Regions from separate parts of the Clostridium lamae genome, predicted to be linked through region 1. Evidence: riboswitches for the same ligand, from Rfam matches in the RefSeq annotation. Region 1 holds a riboswitch; each other region holds the start of a gene.

Region 1 (3,628 bases):
AAATGGAAGCTGATGAGATAAATACTAGCTTAATGAGCTAAAAATTAAAAGTCAGAGATATTTTGGAGGAGTAGTTATGGGAAAAAGATTAATAAGTGCAAATGCTTCGGAGATATTGCAAATGACCGCAGCAGAATTAAAACAAAGTATTAAAGCAAGTGAAGGTAGAACCATTCTTTCTGAGAATGTAGCACCAAGAGAATCTTTTATAGGAGATATTACAAATTCTGAAATTGCTAGAGCTTTTGGAGCTGATTTAATACTACTTAATGGAGTAGATGTTTTGAATCCCAACGTTTTCGGATTACAAGGTAAAGAAGAATCTTTTCTTGAAGAGCTACACAGATTAGTAGGTCGTCCAATAGGAGTGAACTTGGAGCCTGTTGATTTAGATGCAGATATGCAAGAAAATCGTAGAACAATCAGCGAAGGTAGACAAGCCAATCTTGAAACAATTCAACAAATAGAGAAGCTAGGTTTGGATTTTGTTTGCTTTACTGGTAATCCTGGTACAGGTGTAACCAATTCTGAAATAGAAAAAACAATTAAATTAGCTAAAGATAATTTTTCAGGGTTAATTATTGCTGGTAAAATGCATGCTGCAGGTGTTGATGAACCAGTAGCAGATATAAAATCTATAAAAGGTTTCATTGAGGCGGGTGCAGATGTTATTTTAGTTCCAGCAGTTGGAACAGTACCTGGATTTGATGATGCAGATTTAAAAGAGGTTGTAAAAGTTGCACATAGTAATGGAGCACTTGTACTTACTGCAATAGGCACTAGTCAAGAAAGTTCAGATGAAGATACTATTAAACAAATTGCAATTCGCAATAAAATTTGTGGAGCTGATATTCAACATATTGGAGATGCAGGATATGGTGGGGTTGCTCCTTTTGAAAATATTTTTGCGATGAGTAAGGCAATACGTGGTGTTCGTCATACAGTATCAATGATTGCTAGATCAATTAATCGTTAATTATTAATAAAAAGAGATAAAGTAGAGGTGGGTTAAAATTTTGACCTACCTCTACTTTATATAAGCCCTTAGTAGAATGATATTAGTTCTACTAAGGGTAATAATTTATTTACTATTATTTTAGTAGAGCAACGATAACTATTTATCATTAATTCTAAACTAAGTGTATCCAAGTATCTTCAAAAATCATTTAGTAATTACAAAAGTATTAAAAATATATATATTATTTTAAAATATTAATTATTATTTAATAAAAAATATTGACAATTATACATTTAATGATTATTATAATAATAATTAATTTTTGGAAAAGTATAAAAAGTGAATATAGAAAGTAAATTCTTATCAAGAGAGGCGGAGGGACTGGCCCTATGATACCCGACAACCGATACTTAGTACACGGTGTTAATTCCTACAAAGCAGTAGCTTTGAAAGATAATAAGGTGGTGCGCAATTTTTACATTAGTTTAAAGTAAGCTACTTTCTTTTTGAAAGTAGCTTTTTTATACAATAAAAGCTGTTTTCAAAATAACAAAATCTATAGATACAAAGTCTTATTTAATAAAGTTTAAGAAAAGGCATAAGCTTAGAGGCTAGAAGTATTACGAAGAGTGACTAAAGAGGAGGTAAGATAATTGAGTGAAGAAAATAATAATGAATATATACTTCAGGTTCAGAATTTAAAAAAATGGTACCCCATTAAGAAAGGTATTTTCTCGAGGGCAACGGGAAATATAAAAGCAGTTGATGGAGTATCATTTAATATAAAACCTGGTGAAACTCTTGGAATAGTAGGTGAGTCTGGATGCGGAAAGTCTACACTAGGAAAAACATTAATAAGATCTATTGAGCCTACTTCTGGAAGGGTCATTTTCGACGGACAAGATATAACAAAACTTAATAAAAGGAAATTAAAAATTGCCAGGAAGAAGATGAAGTTAATATTTTATGATCCTTATGATTCTCTAAATCCTAGGATTACTGTCAAGGATATTATTGCTGAGCGAATAGATATTCAAAAGACTTATAAAACTAGTGAAGAGAGAGATAAAAAAATCGAAGAAGTAATGAAGAGGGTAGGATTAAATAAAGAGTGTATGAATGCGTATGCTAATGAATTTTCAGGTGGACAAAGACTGAGAATAAGGATTGCAAGAGCTATGATTTTAGATCCAAAGCTAGTTATATGTGATGAGACTGTATTTGCATTAGATGTATCAGTTCAAACTAAAATCATTGACCTTTTAAAAGAGCTTCAAAAAGAAAAGGGGGTAGCTTATATTTTTATATCCAATAACTTAAGTGTTGTAGAGCATATTGCAGATAGGGTGGCTGTAATGTACCTTGGTAAAATTGTAGAGATATCTGGTAAAAAAGAGCTGTATAGAAATCCTAAGCATCCTTATACAAAAGCTTTATTATCTGCAATTCCAAAGATTGATGGAGCTTCAGAAGAGGATTTAGATGATGAAAAGGTTATGCTTTTAGAAGGAGATATACCTAGTCCAGCCAATCCACCAAAAGGATGTAGATTCAATACAAGGTGTCCTAGTGCAAAAGAAATTTGTTTTTTAGAAGAGCCAGAATTAAAGATAGTAGAAGATGATCATTTATGTGCCTGTCATTTTGAAGGGATAGGACATATTATACAAATAGTATAGAAGAAGGATTAAAGAAAGCATCAAAAAATGCAGGTTTAGAATATCAATTAGAAGTTTATGCAGCAGGATAAACAGATGCATCTACAATTCAACCAGAAAGAGGGGGAATTGCTTCAGGGGGAATATGCTATGCAACAAGATATGTTCATAGCTATGAAGTAGCACCTATAGATGATATAGTTGAATGTGTTGAACTATTATATCATTACAGCAAAGAATTAGTTTAGTATTATAAAGCCCTTAGTAGAATTAGTTTTGGTTCTACTAAGGGCAATTTTTTTACTATAGAAATCGGATAAATATATAATATATTGATTCTAAATAATAGAACTAAACAAAGAAATTATAACAAAAAATATAAAGAGATTTAAAAAAAGAATAATTTATATCTATTTTTTTTAGTAAATATATTGACTACGATTTCAAAAGGTACTATTATAATATTAACAGGTTAACATGTTAAGTTATTAAGTTCTAGGGAGGAGGAGGGTAGGAGTTAAAATTACTATGAGATAATCTAAACACATTGTAGCTTAAAATAAAAAGTCTATTATATGTCTAAGCCCCGCAATACTATTAAAATAGGAAGAAATAATGACATTTTTATTTAGATGATGTGTGGATGAAGCATAACACATGAAAATGTGCATACTAGATATGTATTACTTAAGTAGATTAAAAGTATTTTTAGCATGAGGTGCTTATAGCTTTCTAAATTAACATATCTTATATGGTGATTTTAGATATGTGCATCTATAGGATAGCAACCAAAGTATACAATTATTCTTAGTTAAACTTGAAGCAGGGAATAATATAACCTATAATACTTATTATATTAACATGTTATATTATTAAGAGGTGAAATTATGGTTGCAAAATATGAGATTATAAAACAAGACATTATTCAGATGATTGAAGAAAAAAAGTTTAAGCCAGGGGATAAAATTTATTCTGAGGGAGAATTGAAGAAACTTTATGATGTAAGTAGTAC
Region 2 (3,628 bases), on a different contig from region 1:
AAAATAGCACTATCACTGTGATCGACAATACCTATTATTGACACATCTCCAACCTCTGGAAGGTGTTTGCCTACTCCTTTGCCAGGATGAATTGGATAATCACGGATATGAATTTCTCCTATGGAGTTTTCCTCTCCTAGACAAGCATCGACTCCAATAACAAAAGAATTAGGATGGAGTTTATTAATATACTTCAATTTTTCTTCAATATTTAAAGCATGAATAGGTGATTGTAGTGTTCCGAATACTGGCAATGGAAGATTATTCTCTATTAAAAGACTGCCTACAAGTGGACCGAGACAGTCTCCGATACATTTATCAGTACCTACACAAATTATAATAGTATCATCTTTTTTATATTTTTTTATTTTATCAGCAATTTCCATGTAGGAATTATGATCATCATAGTGTATTTTATGCTTCACTAGAATTCACCTCCTGATTATACCAATATATGTTTTGAAACTTTTAATTATAATAAAATGTATAAAAAAACATAAAAAGGATAGTAATTTAATGTAGGAGGTGAAGCTTAATGAAAAAAGCTTTAGTTTATTTGTTCACTATAGTACTAGGTGCAAGTATACCAATATATTTCTTGCTTTTTTGGGAACCATTAAAGAGTGATGAAGTGTTAAGTAGTAATGCTATTAGTAATATTACAGATGAAGAGAGTGATGTAAATGGAAATGAGGAGTTAGTAAATAATTCAGTTGAGTCAGAAGTCTTCTTATTGAGACAAAAGGATACTTCTAATAGTTTACTAAACTACATTGATAGTGATAGAAATGAGAAATTAGATTCACTAATGAAGAAATTATCTACTTTAGATTTGATAAAGATAAATGACTATTTTTCTAATAAAGATGACATTGACAGAATCAGAAGAGGATTTGAATTAGCAAAGAAGAGGATGTCAGTATCTGATTATGAAGTATTTAAAAATATACTAGAAAATTATGTAGATTCAAGTGTTTTTGAATAAAATTAAATCTAATAAATATAAATACAATAAATATAACTTAAAAAGATATTAGAATTAAACGAGAGAAAATAAGAGAAAAATAGAAAGAAATAGGTATAATTTCGTTAAATGAGCTGAAATTACACTTGAAATTAAGAAATAATAAATATATACTAGTCATTGTCAGTTGAGCGAACGAAATTAACTTAACTGAAATTAAATAAATAATTTTATGGGGGAGTTCCCGAGTGGCCAAAGGGGGCAGACTGTAAATCTGTTACGTTTCGTTTCGATGGTTCGAATCCGTCCTCCCCCACCATTTAAAATTATTTAGAATATGCTGGCATGGCTCAACGGTAGAGCAGCTGACTTGTAATCAGCAGGTTGTAGGTTCGATTCCTATTGCCAGCTCCAAAAAAATGGGGGAGTTCCCGAGTGGCCAAAGGGGGCAGACTGTAAATCTGTTACGTTTCGTTTCGATGGTTCGAATCCGTCCTCCCCCACCATTTTTAATTTTTATTATGGAAGCATAGCTCAGCTGGGAGAGCATCTGCCTTACAAGCAGAGGGTCACAGGTTCGATCCCTGTTGTTTCCACCATATATATGCTGGCATGGCTCAACGGTAGAGCAGCTGACTTGTAATCAGCAGGTTGTAGGTTCGATTCCTATTGCCAGCTCCATAAATAAGGGGGAGTTCCCGAGTGGCCAAAGGGGGCAGACTGTAAATCTGTTACGTTTCGTTTCGATGGTTCGAATCCGTCCTCCCCCACCACAAAGGCAAGGATATTTATTATCACTTGTCTTTTATTTTTTTGCTCTTAAAAGTAAAATAAGATTAAAACATATAAATTAGATAAATTTTTTATCTATAATTATTGACTAGTAATAATAAAGGTGTTATAATCTGAAAAGTAAAATTTGATATTAGTTCTTATCAAGAGAGGCGGAGGGAAAAGGGCCCTGTGAAACCCGGCAACCTACTTCATTTATTTGAGTGTGGTGCCAATTCCTGCAATTTAATTTTGCAAGATAAGAAAGGTTATGATTTTTAACATCTCTTCTTATCGAGGAGATTTTTTTATTATATAAATTATTTTAGAATTAATATCAAATATAGAGAAAGGAGATATTAAGATGAAAAGATTATTTACTTCAGAATCAGTTACAGAAGGGCATCCAGATAAAATTTGTGACCAAATATCAGATGCTGTATTAGATAGTATTTTAGCAAAAGATCCTATGGCAAGAGTTGCATGTGAAACTGCTGTTACTACAGGAATGGTTTTAGTTATGGGAGAAATATCAACTAATTGTTATGTTGATATTCCGAAGTTAGTAAGAGAAACTGTTAAGGAAATCGGTTATGATAGAGCTAAATATGGGTTTGACTGTGAAACATGTTCAGTTTTAACTTCTATAGATGAACAATCAAGTGATATCGCTATGGGAGTAGATGAGGCATTAGAGTCAAGAGCTGGAGAAAAGGATAATGTTGAAGCGGTTGGAGCTGGAGACCAAGGTATGATGTTTGGTTTTGCAACTAATGAAACAGAAGAGTTTATGCCATTACCAATAGCTATGGCTCATAGATTATCAAGAAGATTATCAGAAGTTAGAAAAAATGGAACTTTATCATATTTAAGACCTGATGGAAAGACTCAAGTTACTGTTGAGTATGATGATAATAAAGTAGTAAGAATAGATACGATTGTTATATCAACACAACACAGTGAAGAGGTTTCTCAAGAACAAATTCAAAAAGATTTAATGGAACACGTAATAAAAGCTGTAGTTCCAGCTGAATTATTAGATGATAAAACTAAGTATTTCATAAATCCAACTGGAAGATTTGTTGTTGGTGGTCCACAAGGAGATAGTGGATTAACAGGAAGAAAGATAATAGTAGATACCTATGGTGGATATGGAAGACACGGTGGTGGTGCTTTCTCAGGAAAAGATCCAACTAAGGTTGATAGATCAGCGGCATATGCAGCTAGATGGGTTGCTAAAAACTTAGTTGCAGCAGGAATTGCTGATAAGTTAGAAATTCAATTAGCATATGCTATTGGTGTTGCTAAGCCAGTATCAATAGAAATAGAAACATTTGGAACAGGTAAGAAGTCAGAAGAAGAAATAGTATCAATTGTAGAAAAGGTATTTGATTTAAGACCAGGTGCTATAATTAGAGATTTAGACTTAAGAAGACCTATATATAAGCAAACTGCAGCTTATGGTCACTTTGGTAGAAATGATTTAAACCTTCCTTGGGAAGCATTAGATAAAGTAGAAGAAATAAAGAGATATCTATAAAAACTAGATATAAAATAGAAAAGACACTTTGTGTACTATATTTGAGTATGCAAAGTGTTTTTTATTATAAATATTTCAAATAAAAGTACTGTCTCACAATGTAAAATGACTAATTAAAAAAGAAACTACACTAGGATTTTATAAAAAATATATATTTTAAGTAATTCGTTTCGAATTACATCAACAATTCCACATTCTACATTTTACATTCTAAATTCAAAAAAGGAGCCACTAAGCAGCTCCTTTATTCTATACTAATACTTTTCCGCCAACTATTACATTTTTAATATTAATATCTTCATCAAATAATACTAAATCTGCATCATAGCCTTCTTTTATAAGGCCCTTTCTAT
Region 3 (3,628 bases), on a different contig from region 1:
CCTTAAGGAGTTTCTTCATTAATTTTACATTCTTCATTTTTCATTTTACATTTTTTTATTGTGATAATTTTTTATATAAGTAATTTCCTAGTGATTGTAAAACTTGTACAATTACTACTAAAATTATTACTGTTACTATCATTACATCTGTTTGGTATCTTTGATAACCGTATCTTACTGCTAAGTCACCAAGTCCTCCTGCTCCTACTGTTCCTGCCATAGCTGAATATCCAATTATGCTTATTATAGTTAGTGTTAATCCTGAAATTATTGATGGCACTGCTTCTTTAAGCATAACTTTGAATATTATTTGTGTATTAGATGCTCCAAAGGATTTTGCTGCTTCTACTACTCCTGAATCAACTTCTTTTAAAGCTGATTCTATAATTCTTGCTACAAAAGGTGCTGCTGCTATAGTAAGTGGTACTATTGCTGCTGTAGTTCCTATAGATTTTCCTACTATTAATTTTGTAAGTGGCATTATTGCTACCATTAAAATTAAAAATGGAAATCCCCTAAGTATGTTTATTATTGTATCTAGAGTCTTATAAACTCCTTTATTAGGCTTTAAACCATTTGGTGCTGTTACTATTAATGCAATTGCTGGAATAAATCCCAATATTACTGAAAATAGTGTTGAGAAAAAGACCATTATTATTGTTTTATTAAATCCTTCTATTAATATTTCTGACATTAATTAAGCACCTCCAATACTACTTCCTTTCTCTCAAGATAAGCTATAACCTTGTTCTTATCTTTCTCATCAACATTAATTACTAAATTACCTAATATATCTTCTCTAAACTTTTCAAGTTTACCCCAAACTATTGAAAAGTCCATATCTAAATCTCTTGCCATCTTTGTTATAAGAGCATTTTCTGAAGATGTACTTGGGAAATATAATTTAATATTTATGCCCTTGCTAGGTAAAATATCTTCCTCTTCTTCTCCAAGGAATTTCTTTAAAGATACTCCTGGTCTTAAGAATAATTCTTCTGAATTTCCTTCTGCCTTTAAAATTCCACCTTCAATCAATGCAACCTTTTCACAAACCTCTTTTACTACTTCCATTTGGTGAGTTACTATTACTATAGTAATTCCTAATTCTTTATTTATTTTAGATAAAAGTGATAATATATCCTTTGTAATTTTAGGATCTAAGGCAGATGTTGCTTCATCACAAAGTAATATTTTTGGCTCTAATGCCAAAGCTCTAGCTATTGCTACTCTTTGCTTTTGGCCTCCACTTAAACTAGCTGGCTTTACTTTTGCCTTTTCAGAAAGACCTACTAAATCTAAAAGTTCATTTCCTCTTTCATTTATTCTTTTTTTTCTATAGTTTCTATAACTAATTGCTTTTTTATCTCCTATTTTTTCTTTATATTCTTTGTATTCTTCTTCAAATCCCCAAACCTCTAATGGTAATGCTATATTATCAAATACAGTTTTTCTATTTAATAAGTTAAAGCCCTGAAATATCATTCCTAGTTTTTTTCTAAACTCTCTTAACTCATATCCCTTTAGCTCATTAACTTCTTTTCCCATAACATTTATTGAACCCTCTTCATAACTTTCAAGTCCATTTATGCATCTAAGTAAAGTTGATTTTCCGGCTCCACTATGACCTATTATTCCATATATCTTCCCTTCTTCTATTGATAATGAAACATTTTTAATAACTTCTACGTCATTAAATTTTTTAGTTAAATTTCTAATTTCAATCATTTATGTCCCCCCTAAGAACTTAAATAAACAGCAGCTAGATATTATAAATTTCTAAATAATAAAAAACGCACTGGAGAATAAATTCTCTAGTGCGCGAAAATACGACCTATTAATTTATTCTCTCATCTATCAGCTTAAAAGCTGCAGGATTTAGCACCAAACTTAATATGAGTAATTTAGGCTAAAATAATTAAGCCTATCACACCTATTAAAGGTTGCTGGGTTTCACAGGGCCAGTCCCTCCACCACTCTTGATAAGAAACATTGAAATGTTTATTAAATTTTCTATTGATATTAATATACCTTTATTAAAGAAGCTTGTCAATAACAATTGTAGAAAAATTTAAAATATTACAACGTCCTTTTTTATATTAATCAGCTCTGCATCAGTATTATCTTCAACAAAATTTATTATATTTTCTGCTGTTGAATCCACTTGTGCATTAGTAGCACATATTCCTGATATCCCAATCGTAATATAATTATGTAAATCTTGATTATCTACTTCATTTACTGATATATTAAATTTATTTTTAAGTTTTTGGCTTATACTTCTAACAATCATTCTTTTTTCTTTTAATGAATGAGCCCACTCAGCTCTTAAATTTATAGTCATTACTAGCACTTTCATAATTATCACCCTTTTACTATATTATACCCCAAACTTAAAATTAATGCACAATGCATAATGCGTAATGCTTAATTAAAATGCATAATGCGTAATGCACAATGCATAATTAATGAGAAAACTCCTACGGAGTTTTAGAAAATGAAAGAATGAAATTTCTATTTTGCATTCGCAAAATCGAAATGAAAAAATGAAATAGTTATGGATTAATTCCAAAGGAATTTATAATTCAGCCTGCCTGAATTATTTCAACAATTATGCATTATCAATTATGAATTATGCATTGATAAAAGTCCGTAGTAGGATGGCTACGGGGGTTTTGAACATTTTATCTCCCTAGGACTATTGGTGATATCTCATCATAGTTAGGGGGTGGTATTGGATATGCTAGAATTGATTATAAAAAGCTTTGTTATTATTTATATAATTTCATTAGTTTTAAAACATAATCTTTTTATTCATTATTTAAAGATTTCAGTAAAATTTATTGGTCTTGATATTGAAATTAGAAGCAAACAAAAAGATGCTCCGTCCTGCAAAGAGTAGCATCCATTTTGTTGATATTATCTAAATCCAATAGCCCTAAAACAAAATAAACGTTCTAAGGATTGCTTAGTGTTGACGCACTAAGCTTTTCTTATTTATATTATATCAAAATTTTATAAAAATAAACATATAATTTTTTTATATTTAAAACAAACAACCCTTAAAATACGTATGCCAAATCTGCATTTTATTTTAAAAATTGAAAAACTTTAAAAATTTATAACTCAGCTTGCCTGAGTTATTTCACTAATTATGCATTATTCATTACTTAAGTGCATTACTTAAACTTCCATTCCTTATAAAACTCTTCTAAAAAGTCTTCCATAAATTTATGTCTTTTTTCTGCTATTTCCTTTGCTGTATCTGTATTCATCAAATCTTTTAATTTTAGTAGTTTTTCATAAAAATGATTTATTGTATGGTTCTCTGCATTTTTAACTTCATTTAAATTTTTAAAGTCCATAGGCTTTATTGATGGATCATAAATTGGTCTATTTTTATGTCCTCCATATGCAAAGGTTCTAGCTATACCTATAGCACCTATAGCATCTAATCTATCTGCATCTTGAACAATTTTACCTTCAAGAGTATGCTGGGTTGAATCAACAACTCCACCCTTATAAGACATAGTTTGTATTATTTTTATTATTGATTCAATAGATTCCTGATCTACCTCTATAGAATTAAGAAAATCCTCTGTAACTGTGGTATTACTATCATTGGACTTTG
Region 4 (3,628 bases), on a different contig from region 1:
CTCCTGTTGAAATCATATCTTCTTCTGATAGCTGCCTATGAGTTGTACTTGCTGGATGTAATAAAGTTGTTCTAACATCACCTAAATGTACTACCAATTTAGCTAAATTTAATTCATCAATAAGTTTTTTAGCAGCTTCTACTCCTCCTTTAATTCCAAAAGTTAATATTCCTGATGCTCCTTTTGGTAGATATTCACGTGCTACTTCATAATCTTTTTGAGTTTCTAGTAAAGGATAGCTTACCCAATTAACCTTTGGATGCTGTTGTAAGTACTTAGCTAAAGCTAAAGCATTACTACTATGTCTTTCCATTCTTAAATGAAGAGTTTCTAATCCTAAGTTAGTTAAAAATGCATTAAATGGACTCATTGTACTTCCAAAATCTCTTAACAAAGTAACTCTTAACTTAACTATATAAGCAGATTCACCAAATGTATCTACATATTGCAACCCATGATAGCTCTCATCTGGTTCAACTAAGCAATCAAACCTTCCATTATTCCAATTAAAATTACCACCATCTACTATAATTCCACCTAAAGCTACTGAATGTCCATCTGCATATTTACTTGTAGAATGAATTACTACATTAGCTCCATATTCAAATGGGTTTAATAGATATGAAGTTGCTACTGTATTATCAACAATCAATGGTATTTGTGCTTCTTTAGCTGCACTTGCAAATTTTTTTAAATCTAAAACATTTAATCCTGGATTTCCTATGGTTTCTCCAAATAATAATCTTGTATTTGGTTTAACCTTACTTAATATTTCTTCTTTACTTATATCTGGACTAATAAATGTTGTTTCGATTCCTAATCTTTTTAAAGTTGTTGAAAAAAGATTGAAGGTTCCCCCATATATAGTTGAAGTAGATATTATATGATCTCCAGCTTCACATATATTTAATACTGCTAATACTGATGCTGCTTGTCCAGAAGAAACGGCAACTGCTCCTACCCCACCTTCTAATTTAGTGAACTTTTCTTCTAAATAACTTACTGTTGGATTACTTATTCTGGAATATAAATGACCACTTTCTTTTAAATCAAATAAATTTGCTACTTGGTCTGCATTTTCAAAATTGTATGATGTACTTTGGAATAGTGGTGCGGCTATTGGATTTCCTGGTGTTGGATTGTATCCCCCTTTTATACATATTGTTTCTTTACTCCATTTTTTATTGCTCATAAAAAATCCCCCTTAATTATTATTTTTTTATATTAGGTCCTTTTATACAATTTGTAATTTTAAGTAAAATAAAAAGGCTATTTCTCCATCAAAAATATAGAGAAATAGCCTATACACACAATATAAAATTGGCATAAAAAACTCTCTCTTATCTCTCATAAAATAAATTTTTATGCAGGATTTAGCACAATTCTGATTTATAATAATCAGCTGTTGCTAGGCTTCACAGGGCCGGTCCCTCCGCCATTCTTGATAAAAGACTTATATCCGATTATTCACTTTTAATATATTATACACTTATTTCCATTATTAGTTCAATATGCAAATAAATTTATTATTAAGTTATAATCTAATTTTACTTTTTTAGTGAGTAGGGGGTTCCATTATTCAAGTTAAATAAAGTTTTTATATTATGTTTATATAAAACGCATTATTTCTTCAGCACTCTTTCTATTAGTTGGAACTGCTTCGCCATCTGGATATCCATAAACGATAAGAGCTGCTACTGTTTCTTCCTCAGGTAAATTTATAATTTTAGCAATTGAATCTTCATTTATTACTCCCATTATACAGGTTCCAATCCCTTTAGCATGTGCTGCTAAACAGAATGTTTGACATGCTATACCTGCATCAAATACTTCCCAAGTATTCTCATTTGAGCTTTCAATACCATATTGCTCTGATTTCCCACTTTTTCCTTTTACAAAGCTTAGTACTGCAACACCTTTTGCATTTTTTAAAGTATCCATATTATAAACAAATCCTTTAACTGCATCATTTGCAAACTTTTGAATAATCTCTTCATTGTCAATTAACGTATATCTAGCTATTTGAAAATTTACCCATGATGGAGCCCATCTAGCTATATCTACTATTTCTTTCATAACTTCTCTATCTACTTTTTCATTTTTAAATTTTCTTACACTTCTTCTCTCTTTTATCATTGTTATTGCATCCATTCTAAATACCTCTTTCCTTAAATTTATTAATTCATATTTTCATAATATAATAATTTACTCATTTATATACGCATATCTTTATATCTATTTTTACCATATTAGGTTTAAAATATATATTTACAAGCCTTGTTATGTAGATTAATCTATACTATAATTATAAACATAACAAACTATAATGCAAGAATGCACTTTTTAGGTATATACTACCTTAAAAGATAGTAAGGAGTAATAAAATGGATTCAAATTGTAATATTACATTTACTTGCCCAATAGAAGCGCCAATTTATCTTATTGGTGGAAAATACAAAGCCATTATACTTTGGCACTTAATGGGCAAAACTTTAAGATATAGCGAATTGCATAAATTAATGCCAAAAGCAACTGACAAAATGCTTACACAACAGTTACGAGACTTAGAAAAAGACAAGATAATTAATAGAATTGTTTATCCTGTTGTACCTCCTAAAACAGAATACTCATTAACTGAATTTGGAAAAAGCCTTATTCCTATTCTTAATGCATTGTGTATTTGGGGAGAATCTTATTTGGAAAACAACAATTCTACTAATTCAAATGTCTCTCTTTAATTTACCCATATTTAATATTTTTTATATTAGGTCCTTTTATACAATTTGTAATTTTAAGTAAAATAAAAAGGCTATTTCTCCCTCAAAAAATATAGAGAAATAGCCTACACAATATAAAATTGTCATAAAATCCCTATCTCTTATTTGTATCAGTACCAATTTAATCTTATTTTTCTGCATCAATCTTCTTGATAGTATCTTCACGAATGGCTTGTCTTAATAGTCTAAGATAATCAGAAAAAGCTACCTTATCATCAGCATATGTTAGATTAAGGTCAAATTCTTTTGGAATCCATGTAGACAAGTCAGAAATATTATGTTGAATTAATGCTTCAAGAGAATCAATAGCCTTATAGATCTTTGCTTCTATAGTTTCACGTTCTGCCATTTCTTTGTAAAGTTCTCTCATTTCTATTGCGTAGCTTTCTGGAAGTGAATTAACCCAGCTATACAATAATTCTTCCTCTGTTTTTTCATGAATTTGATTTTTATCAAAAGTCGGAATATCTCCAGTGAAGCATTCACCTAAATCGTGAATTATACACATTCTAATAACCTTATCCATATCTACTTCTTGAAACTCATCTCTCATAAAGAAAGCCATCAGAATCATCATCCAGCTATGTTCTGCTACGCTCTCATGTCTCCCCTTTGCTGTATAACAATGTCTAATCGTATCTTTTAATCTTTCAGCAACTAATAAGGTGTCTAATAATTTTCTTACTTCCATTTTTTATTATCTCCTTTTCATAATTATCACATTATAGAATTAGTTTAATATACGTTACTGTTATCCCTCACATTTCTTGTGATGAATTATCTTTAGTTAGAATAGCAAATATTATCCTTCCAATTAACTTTCTTTAATGGCCTCTTCAATGTATAATAAT

Evidence for each region. A riboswitch is a leader RNA that binds a small molecule or an ion and turns the genes downstream of it on or off. The one in region 1 is predicted to bind S-adenosylmethionine.
Region 2: it holds a riboswitch for S-adenosylmethionine, as region 1 does, so the genes downstream of both, metK (methionine adenosyltransferase) here and QK892_RS06370 (ABC transporter ATP-binding protein) in region 1, are expected to answer to the same signal.
Region 3: it holds a riboswitch for S-adenosylmethionine, as region 1 does, so the genes downstream of both, QK892_RS03370 (methionine ABC transporter ATP-binding protein) here and QK892_RS06370 (ABC transporter ATP-binding protein) in region 1, are expected to answer to the same signal.
Region 4: it holds a riboswitch for S-adenosylmethionine, as region 1 does, so the genes downstream of both, QK892_RS07975 (O-acetylhomoserine aminocarboxypropyltransferase/cysteine synthase family protein) here and QK892_RS06370 (ABC transporter ATP-binding protein) in region 1, are expected to answer to the same signal.

Annotation. Positions count from the first base shown of each region.
Region 1 covers NZ_JASCQJ010000008.1:97,137-100,764, reverse strand. Annotated here, with positions in the region: gene QK892_RS06380 (PTS sugar transporter subunit IIC) at 1-41, shown strand, start outside; gene QK892_RS06375 (DUF7916 family protein) at 77-976, shown strand; SAM riboswitch class I at 1,316-1,418, shown strand; gene QK892_RS06370 (ABC transporter ATP-binding protein) at 1,612-2,637, shown strand; partial or broken gene QK892_RS18415 (hypothetical protein) at 2,721-2,864, shown strand; gene QK892_RS06365 (GntR family transcriptional regulator) at 3,504-3,628, shown strand, end outside.
Region 2 covers NZ_JASCQJ010000025.1:31,636-35,263, forward strand. Annotated here, with positions in the region: gene yyaC (spore protease YyaC) at 1-425, opposite strand, end outside; gene QK892_RS12270 (hypothetical protein) at 536-985, shown strand; tRNA gene QK892_RS12275 (tRNA-Tyr) at 1,199-1,283, shown strand; tRNA gene QK892_RS12280 (tRNA-Thr) at 1,304-1,378, shown strand; tRNA gene QK892_RS12285 (tRNA-Tyr) at 1,386-1,470, shown strand; tRNA gene QK892_RS12290 (tRNA-Val) at 1,488-1,563, shown strand; tRNA gene QK892_RS12295 (tRNA-Thr) at 1,571-1,645, shown strand; tRNA gene QK892_RS12300 (tRNA-Tyr) at 1,653-1,737, shown strand; SAM riboswitch class I at 1,894-2,001, shown strand; gene metK (methionine adenosyltransferase) at 2,100-3,275, shown strand; gene nagA (N-acetylglucosamine-6-phosphate deacetylase) at 3,525-3,628, opposite strand, start outside.
Region 3 covers NZ_JASCQJ010000004.1:49,132-52,759, forward strand. Annotated here, with positions in the region: gene QK892_RS03365 (methionine ABC transporter permease) at 56-694, opposite strand; gene QK892_RS03370 (methionine ABC transporter ATP-binding protein) at 694-1,725, opposite strand; SAM riboswitch class I at 1,845-1,986, opposite strand; gene QK892_RS03375 (DUF503 domain-containing protein) at 2,069-2,356, opposite strand; gene QK892_RS03380 (hypothetical protein) at 2,732-2,899, shown strand; gene QK892_RS03385 (HD domain-containing protein) at 3,177-3,628, opposite strand, start outside.
Region 4 covers NZ_JASCQJ010000012.1:32,850-36,477, forward strand. Annotated here, with positions in the region: gene QK892_RS07975 (O-acetylhomoserine aminocarboxypropyltransferase/cysteine synthase family protein) at 1-1,192, opposite strand, end outside; SAM riboswitch class I at 1,338-1,451, opposite strand; gene QK892_RS07980 (nitroreductase family protein) at 1,609-2,151, opposite strand; gene QK892_RS07985 (winged helix-turn-helix transcriptional regulator) at 2,385-2,738, shown strand; gene QK892_RS07990 (HD domain-containing protein) at 2,905-3,468, opposite strand; gene QK892_RS07995 (hypothetical protein) at 3,592-3,628, opposite strand, start outside.